One region of the Caballeronia sp. KNU42 genome, then DNA from elsewhere that is predicted to be linked to it. Evidence: predicted binding sites of a transcription regulator. Region 1 holds the regulator's gene; the other holds the start of a gene.
The links. The regulator HrcA, encoded in region 1, represses chaperone genes, less so after heat shock. The targets are predictions, from matches to a motif close to TTAGCACTCNNNNNNNNNGAGTGCTAA.

Region 1 (4,200 bases):
CGCGACTGGAATGTCACCCGGCATTCCACCGGTGACAACCCAAGCGCCGCCATCAGCAACGAGCCGGTCTGTTGACACTGATCATGGTATGGATCGCCAAGATCCATGGTGCGCTTTGGCACGCCGTGGAAACTCAGCACCAGCCGGTCCCCGGCCGCGAAGTCCGGCTGGCCGTGATGCCGCCAATAGTCCCGCACCTGCTCGGCCAGCGCACCAATATAGGCCGGATGGTCCGCATATTGGCGGATGGTGCGCAGCTCCGGCTGATTGCGCACGCGCCGCAAGGCATTAAACGCGTCGTCGAACGCGGTGGCCGTGGTCGACGACGAATATTGCGGATACATGGGTACGAGCAGTACGCGCTCAGCGCCTTCCAGCTTGAGTTGATTCATCATGGCCGGAATGCCGGGCGTGCCGTAGCGCATGGCGTAGTCCACGATCACGTGATAGTCGTTCACCATGAATAACCGCCGCAACGCCTCAACCTGCTTTTCCGTATACACACGCAACGGCGAGCCTTCGGGCAGCCAGACCTGGGCATATTTTTTCGCCGACGCCCGGCCCCGGAACGGCAGGATGGCCAACCGCAGGATGACTTGCCACGCGAGCGCAGGAATTTCCACCACGCGCGGGTCCGACAAGAACTGCGCGAGGTATTTGCGCACCGCCTTGGGCGTGGGCGCATCCGGCGTGCCGAGGTTGATCAGCAGCACCGCAACGCGATGCGAAGCGGAAGGCTGCGAAGGCAACTCGAGGTCGTAGCGCATAAAGGAAAGAGGCTGTGAAGCCCGTGGAAGTAAGTGAAACCCATTATAGCGGCGGGTTTCGGAACGCAACATCGACCGAACGGCCGAGTGGTGAACGAGGCTGGGGCAAGGCAAGATGGGTTGTCTGCCGGAGGGCTTCGCAGCATTTTGCGGACCGGACCGGCAGACGGCTTATTGCAGACTTATCGCACTATTGCTGGCTACTGAGCGAGAGGGACAACAGGCGCGCGGTGATATCGACGATTGGAATCACGCGGTTGTATGCCATCCGCGTGGGTCCGATCACCCCCAGCGTACCTACGATCTTCCCGTTCACCTCATAGGGCGCTGTCACAACGCTCATTTCCTCGATCGGTACGAGATTCGACTCTCCGCCGATAAAAATCTGCACGCCTTGCGCGTGGCTCGATACGTCGAGTAATTGAAGGAGACTCGTCTTTTGGTCGAACACGTCGAAGAGCTTGCGCAGCCGCGCCATGTCGGAGGAAAGATCCGCCACTTCCAGCAGGTTGCGCTCGCCAGAAATCAGCAGGGTGTCGCCTTGATCCGTTTCGTCGACGCTCGCGGCCACCGCTGCCTGCATGAGCGAGGTCATGTCGCCGCGCAACGCGTCGATTTCCTCGCGCAGTCGGCGGCGTACTTCGTCGAAGGACAGCCCGGCGAAATTCGCGTTGATATAGTTCGACGCCTCGGTGAGCTGCGACGGCGAGTAGTCGCGTTGAGTGGCCATGATGCGGTTCTGCACGTCGCCTTCAGGCGTCACTATGATCAGCAGGATGCGCTTGTCGGACAGGCGCATGAACTCGATCTGCTTGAACATGTGGCTGCGGCGCGGCGTGAGAATGACGCCAGCGAACGTGGACAGGTTCGAGAGCACGCTCGCCGCGGCAGCCACGATCTTCGCCGGCTCGCCGCCCTGCAGCTTGATCTTGACGGCGGAGGTCATGGCTTCGTCGTCGGTGGTTTCGACGGTGAGCATGGTGTCCACGAAGAGCCGGTAACCGCGCGGCGTGGGAATCCGCCCCGCCGACGTATGCGGACTCACCACCAAGCCAAGGTCTTCCAGGTCCGACATGACGTTGCGGATGGTGGCAGGGCTGAGCTCGAGGCCGGAGTAGCGCGACAGCGTGCGGGAACCGACCGGCTGACCTTCGGCTATATAGCGCTCGATCAGCGTCTTGAGGAGGGTCTGGGCACGGGGGTCTAGCATGGGGAAATTTTAGCTCAACGTGTAAGGAAACAGCGAGCACAGCAAAAAAGGGCGACGACGGTTGAGGCTGGTTTGTCATTCACCCGTCATCAATTCATGATCCACACCATTCTAGCGACAATTCCCCGTCGCGCCCGGGGCTTGGCGTATACACACAACTCCTAAGCGCCGCGGGCAGGCGCACGGTTCTTTTCGACACTCACCTATGGTGTAATGCCGGCATGGAAATTGGGACCCAATTCAAGACTGTCGCGCTCGTGGGGCGCAACAATACGCCCGGCATCAGGGAGCCGCTGACGGCGCTCGCCGCTTGCATCGTGAAACGCGGCTTCGACGTCGTGTTCGAAACCGAAACGGCGGATGACGTCGGCGTGACCGACTACCCGGCCTTGAGCGCACAGGAAATTGGCGCGCGCGCGGACGTGGCGGTCGTGCTCGGCGGCGACGGCACCATGCTAGGCATTGGGCGGCAGCTCGCGCCATATCGCACGCCGCTGATCGGCGTCAACCACGGGCGGCTCGGTTTCATCACGGACATCACGCTGGCCGAAATGCACGAGCTCGTGCCGCAGATGCTCGCCGGCAGTTTCGAGCGCGAAGAGCGGACCTTGCTGGAAGCGCGCATTGTCCGGGACGGCCAGCCGATCTATCACGCGCTGGCGTTCAATGACGTCGTGGTGAATCGGAGCGGTTTCTCAGGCATGGCGGAACTGCGCGTGTCGGTGGATGGACGCTTCATGTACAACCAGCGCTCGGACGGGCTGATTGTCGCCACACCCACGGGGTCGACCGCGTACGCGCTGTCCTCGTCCGGACCGATCCTGCATCCGCAATTGCAGGGGTTCGTACTGGTGCCCATTGCGCCGCATTCACTGTCCAACCGTCCGATCGTGCTACCCGACGACTCTCAGGTGGATATCCAGATTATTGGCGGGCGCGACGTGAACGTGAATTTCGACATGCAGTCGTTTACCGCTGTCGAATTGAACGACACCATTGAAGTGCGGCGTTCGCGCCATACCGTGCCGGTGTTGCACCCGATTGGCTATAGCCACTACGCCACGCTGCGCAAGAAGCTGCACTGGAACGAATATCCCTCGCACGAAGACGCCACGAAACTCTAAGACGCCCATGCTCCGTCATCTCTCGATTCGCGACTTCGTCATTGTCGCCGCGCTAGACCTCGAGTTCGAGCGCGGCTTCACCGTATTTTCAGGCGAAACCGGCGCCGGCAAGTCGATTCTCATCGACGCCCTCGCGCTCACGCTCGGCGCGCGGGCCGACGCCAGCATTGTGCGCACCGGAGAAGCGCGGGCGGACATCACCGCCGAGTTTTCGACCCACGCGCAAGTCTCGCGCTGGCTGGACGAGCACGCGCTGGCAGTTGGCGATGCCGACACCGTCATGCTGCGCCGTGTGGTCGATTCGAGCGGGCGTTCGCGGGCGTTTATCAACGGTACGCCGGCGACGCTCGTGCAGTTGCGTGAACTGAGCGAAATGCTCGTCGACATCCACGGCCAGCACGCGCATCAATTGCTGATGCGTCCCGACGCTCAGCGCGAACTCTTCGATACCCACGCGGGCCTTCTCGATTCAGCGCAAAAAGTGGCGCGGACGCATAGGGTCTGGCGCGACGCCACGCAGGCAGTCGAACTGGCGCAAAACCGCGATCGCGAGTTGCAACTGGAGCGCGAGCGTCTTGCATGGCAGTTGAGCGAACTCGACAAACTCGCGCCGCAGCCAGGCGAGTGGGAAGAAGTGAGCGCCGAGCATCATCGGCTATCGCATTCGGCGAGTTTGATCGACGGTGTGCAAGGTGCGCTGAACGCGCTGTCCGAGTCGGACGAAGCCATGATCACGCAACTCTCTTCCATCGTCTCGAAGCTGCGCGGTCTGGTCGATATCGACCCTGCCCTTGCCGACGTGCTGGCTTCGCTCGAACCTGCCGAGATTCAATTGCAGGAAGCGTCGTATTCGCTCTCGCATTATGCGCAGCGGCTCGAACTCGATCCGAACCGCCTCGCGCAGGTTGAGCATCGGATGGAGCAACTGCATTCGGCTGCGCGCAAGTTCCGCATGCAACCCGAAGCGTTGCCCGAGGAGCATGCCGAGCGGCGCAGGCAGCTGGCAGCGCTCGATGCCGCCGCCGATCTCGACGCGCTGCGCGCGGCGGTTGCCAAGGCGAAAGAGGTTTATCTGGCGGAAGCGACGGTGTTGTCGAAG
Region 2 (4,200 bases), 1.3 Mb from region 1:
AGCGTTGTTATGGCAGGCATATGAAGCGCTTTACGTGCGCGCTCCCTCACAATTTTGCTGACTCTGGCCTTCATCCGGTAAATACAGGAAATGCGCTTTTAAGCGGATGTTTCCAGCTGGGCGCACCACGTAAAAAAACCCGCGTCGTTGCCGACGCGGGTTTTTTTCTTTGGGTGTTCGCCGGGCTCCCGAAGAAGCCCGCGTCGCCCTGTAATTCAGGCAAGGCCCGAAATTACATGTCCATGCCCATACCGCCCATGCCGCCGGGCATACCGCCGCCCATCGGAGCATCGTCCTTCGGCAGTTCGGACACAGCGCAGTCGGTCGTCAGCAGCAGACCTGCCACCGATGCCGCGTTTTGCAGTGCCGTACGCGTCACCTTGGTCGGGTCCACGACACCGGCTTCCACCAGGTCGACGTACTCGCCCGTTTGCGCGTTGTAGCCGAAGTTGCCCGTACCTGCTGCAACTGCTGCCACCACGACGCTGGCTTCTTCGCCGCCGTTCGTGACGATCTGGCGAAGCGGCTCTTCCATCGCGCGCAGCACGATCTTGATGCCGGCGTCCTGATCTGCGTTGTCGCCCTTCAGGTCCTTCAGTGCCAGACGAGCGCGGATCAGCGCAACGCCGCCGCCGGCCACGATGCCTTCTTCCACAGCTGCGCGCGTTGCGTGCAGTGCGTCTTCAACACGTGCCTTCTTTTCCTTCATTTCGACTTCGGTCGCAGCACCAACCTTGATCACTGCAACGCCGCCAGCCAGCTTGGCGACACGTTCCTGCAGCTTTTCACGGTCGTAGTCCGACGTCGCTTCTTCGATTTGCGTGCGCACTTGCTTGACACGCGCTTCGATGTTCGATGCTTCGCCAGCGCCGTCGATGATCGTGGTGTTTTCCTTCGCCACTTCGATGCGCTTAGCCGAACCCAGCTCAGCCAGCGTAGCCTTTTCCAGCGTCAGGCCGGTTTCTTCCGCGATAACTTGACCGCCGGTCAGGATCGCGATGTCTTCCAGCATGGCCTTACGACGATCGCCAAAGCCCGGAGCCTTCACAGCAACGGTCTTCAGGATGCCGCGGATGTTGTTCACAACCAGCGTAGCCAGAGCTTCGCCTTCGACATCTTCAGCGATGATCAGCAGCGGACGGCCAGCCTTCGCAACTTGTTCCAGGATCGGGAGCAGGTCACGAATGTTCGACACCTTCTTGTCGTGCAGCAGCACGAACGGGTTTTCGAGGATCGCGGTTTGCTTTTCCGGCGTGTTGATGAAATACGGCGACAGGTAGCCGCGGTCGAATTGCATACCTTCAACCACGTCCAGCTCGTCTTCCAGCGACTTGCCGTCTTCAACCGTGATCACGCCTTCCTTGCCGACCTTGTCCATTGCTTCAGCAATACGGTCACCAATCGACGAATCGCTGTTAGCCGAAATCGCGCCAACTTGAGCGATTTCCTTGTTCGTCGTGCAAGGCTTGCTGATCTTGCGCAGTTCTTCGATAGCAGCGGTCACTGCCTTGTCGATGCCGCGCTTCAGGTCCATCGGGTTCATGCCCGATGCAACGTACTTCATGCCTTCGCGGACGATCGACTGGGCCAGAACCGTAGCTGTCGTCGTGCCGTCGCCGGCGTTGTCGCTGGTGCGGGAAGCAACTTCCTTCACCATTTGCGCGCCCATGTTCTGGAGCTTGTCTTTCAGTTCGATTTCTTTAGCGACCGAAACACCGTCCTTCGTGACCGTCGGGCCGCCGAAGCTGCGTTCCAGAACCACGTTGCGACCCTTCGGGCCCAGCGTGACCTTGACCGCGTTGGCCAGGATGTTCACGCCTTCAACCATCTTTGCACGGGCGATATCGCCAAATACGACTTCTTTAGCTGCCATATTCAAACTCCTTGATTCGTTTCAGTTTTCTGGCTTTCATGAGGCCAGGCGAGAACCGCTTGAGCGGTTCGATCGTCCGGCCGGAAAAGCCAAATGGGCGTGAATTTACTTGACCAGAACGGCCATGATGTCTTCTTCGCGCATCACGAGCAGTTCATTGCCGTCGACCTTGACGGTCTGACCAGCGTACTTACCGAACAGCACGCGGTCGCCCACTTTGACGTCGAGGGCGTTTTGCGTACCCTTGTCATCGCGCTTGCCCGGGCCGACTGCCAGGATTTCGCCTTGATCCGGCTTTTCAGCTGCGGCGTCGGGGATGATGAGGCCCGAGGCAGTCTTGGTTTCCTGATCCAGACGTTTGACGATGACGCGATCGTGCAAAGGACGAAGGTTCATACACACTCCTCTCTAACTGAGACTATAAAAACGCGGGAAACCCGTCCGGCGGCTCACAGAACCACCGGCCGGAAAACTGTTAGCACTCTCGTGCGACGAGTGCCAAGTATATGGCACACCGCTCGGTAAATTCAAGAAGGGATATCGGCGAGGGACGAGAAATATGTGTCGAGCCGTGACAGGCCTCGGATCTGGGGCTGCGCGCTGGAGACGGGAAGGCGCCGATCCGGCAGCTCCATGTCCTGGAAAACAATGACTTGCCGGCAAGACTAACTAGGTAATTACCCTCATTTGGCCGATATGCGGATACTGAGGAAGATTGTCGAGCAATGACCTGGAGCGCAGTTGGATAGTGCATTTCGGACAATTGGCGTAAAAGACGCCTGAGCATCGCCGGTCGGGGATGAACGTCACGGAAGCCGCATTGGGAAATACGGCGGCATAACTCCATCGAACAACGAACGCTGCACTTTGCGACAGACGCCAAGAGGAACCGCGATCTCTCCTTGAATAGGAATGTCCTAACGAGAGCCTGATATTTTGATTTTACTTAGTTTTGCTACACATTCTCCCTGCTCAGTCGCCGCACTCGACCGTAATTGTGTTTAAACACTGAATCAAATTTATTGACGAAATGCGATACCCGTGACGATCCGAACAGCGTCTCTCGGGTGACTAATCTGATTCACCGTCAACTATCAGAAAACGCTCAGCCAAATCGCTCCTCGGCGGCGATTAGTACTGCCCGGTGATTGGTTAGACGATATTCGGATCTTGAGCGCCTTGCGGCTTAAAACAGCCCTTTTAGCCGCTAAAAAACACATCGATTTAGCCGAATTGTCATCATGCTGCCTCTTTTGTCTTCGTTGTGAGGGGAATGAATCGGCGCTCTCGCATTTCCGTGTGGCAACGCACGTTCTGGGTTTTCGGCGGAAGGTATAAACATAGCCATGGACTCACCAAAGAGAGATGCAAATGAAAGTGCTGATGGAGAAACGCGCCATGTCGAGACATCTTATGCCCGCCAGTATTCCGGCAGCCCACAGTCGTGAATTATCCGTGTCTCGCGGAGATAGCTTGCCCGACTCAACAACCTGCCTGGATGCAGGCTCACCGGACGCATCTCTCGATGTGTCAGCTAGCCAAGGGTTTCAATCTGACGAATCAATCGCTCGCGGCATGGCTTTGTCGCTTACGACAAGGAACGTCGTCAAGCGGACGATAGATATTGTCGGCGCTTCATCCTTGCTGATTGCCATGTCTCCTATCCTGCTCGTCATGGGCGCCATTGTGATGAGCGACGGAGGCCGCCCTGTCTTCGGTCACCTTCGGGTAGGCCGCAACGGCCGAAAATTCCGGTGTTTAAAGTTCCGCTCCATGGTCACCGGCGCGGACGTAGTCCTCAAGCACCTTTTGGCAACCGATCCGAAAGCGCGCGAGGAATGGGAGCGGGATTTCAAGCTCAAGAACGATATCCGGATAACACCGATCGGCCGGTTGCTACGCCGCACCAGTCTCGATGAACTTCCTCAACTCTGGAACGTGCTCCGCGGCGACATGAGCCTCGTTGGTCCGCGGCCGATAGTTGATGAGGAGTTGGCAAGATATGGCGCCGACGTGCACTATTATCTCGAGACCAAACCGGGCATGACAGGCTTGTGGCAGGTCAGCGGAAGAAATGATGTTGACTATGCGACAAGGGTTTCGCTTGATGTTTCTTACGCCAAGGAATGTTCGCTTTCGCTCGACATATTAATTTTGCTGAAAACGTTCAAAGTCATCTTCAAGAGAGACGGGGCGTATTGAATATTGACCAATCCTGCACGTAGCAGGTCGCGTGATTTGGCAAACAGGATGCCACCTCGAAAGCTCGCGGTGGCATCGGGTACGATGAAGAAACAGGTGGGACCGGGGCTCGCAGAACCTGGATC

Region 2: ACSOSP_RS09695 (co-chaperone GroES) is a predicted target of HrcA. The motif match lies at 2,349-2,375, and genes of this name have one in related genera.

The regions. Positions count from the first base shown of each region.
Region 1 covers NZ_CM132388.1:3,484,298-3,488,497, reverse strand. Annotated here, with positions in the region: gene hemH (ferrochelatase) at 1-767, opposite strand, end outside; gene hrcA (heat-inducible transcriptional repressor HrcA) at 958-1,977, opposite strand; gene ACSOSP_RS15745 (NAD kinase) at 2,199-3,101, shown strand; gene recN (DNA repair protein RecN) at 3,109-4,200, shown strand, end outside.
Region 2 covers NZ_CM132388.1:2,185,800-2,189,999, forward strand. Annotated here, with positions in the region: gene groL (chaperonin GroEL) at 233-1,873, opposite strand; gene ACSOSP_RS09695 (co-chaperone GroES) at 1,979-2,269, opposite strand; gene ACSOSP_RS09700 (sugar transferase) at 3,245-4,075, shown strand.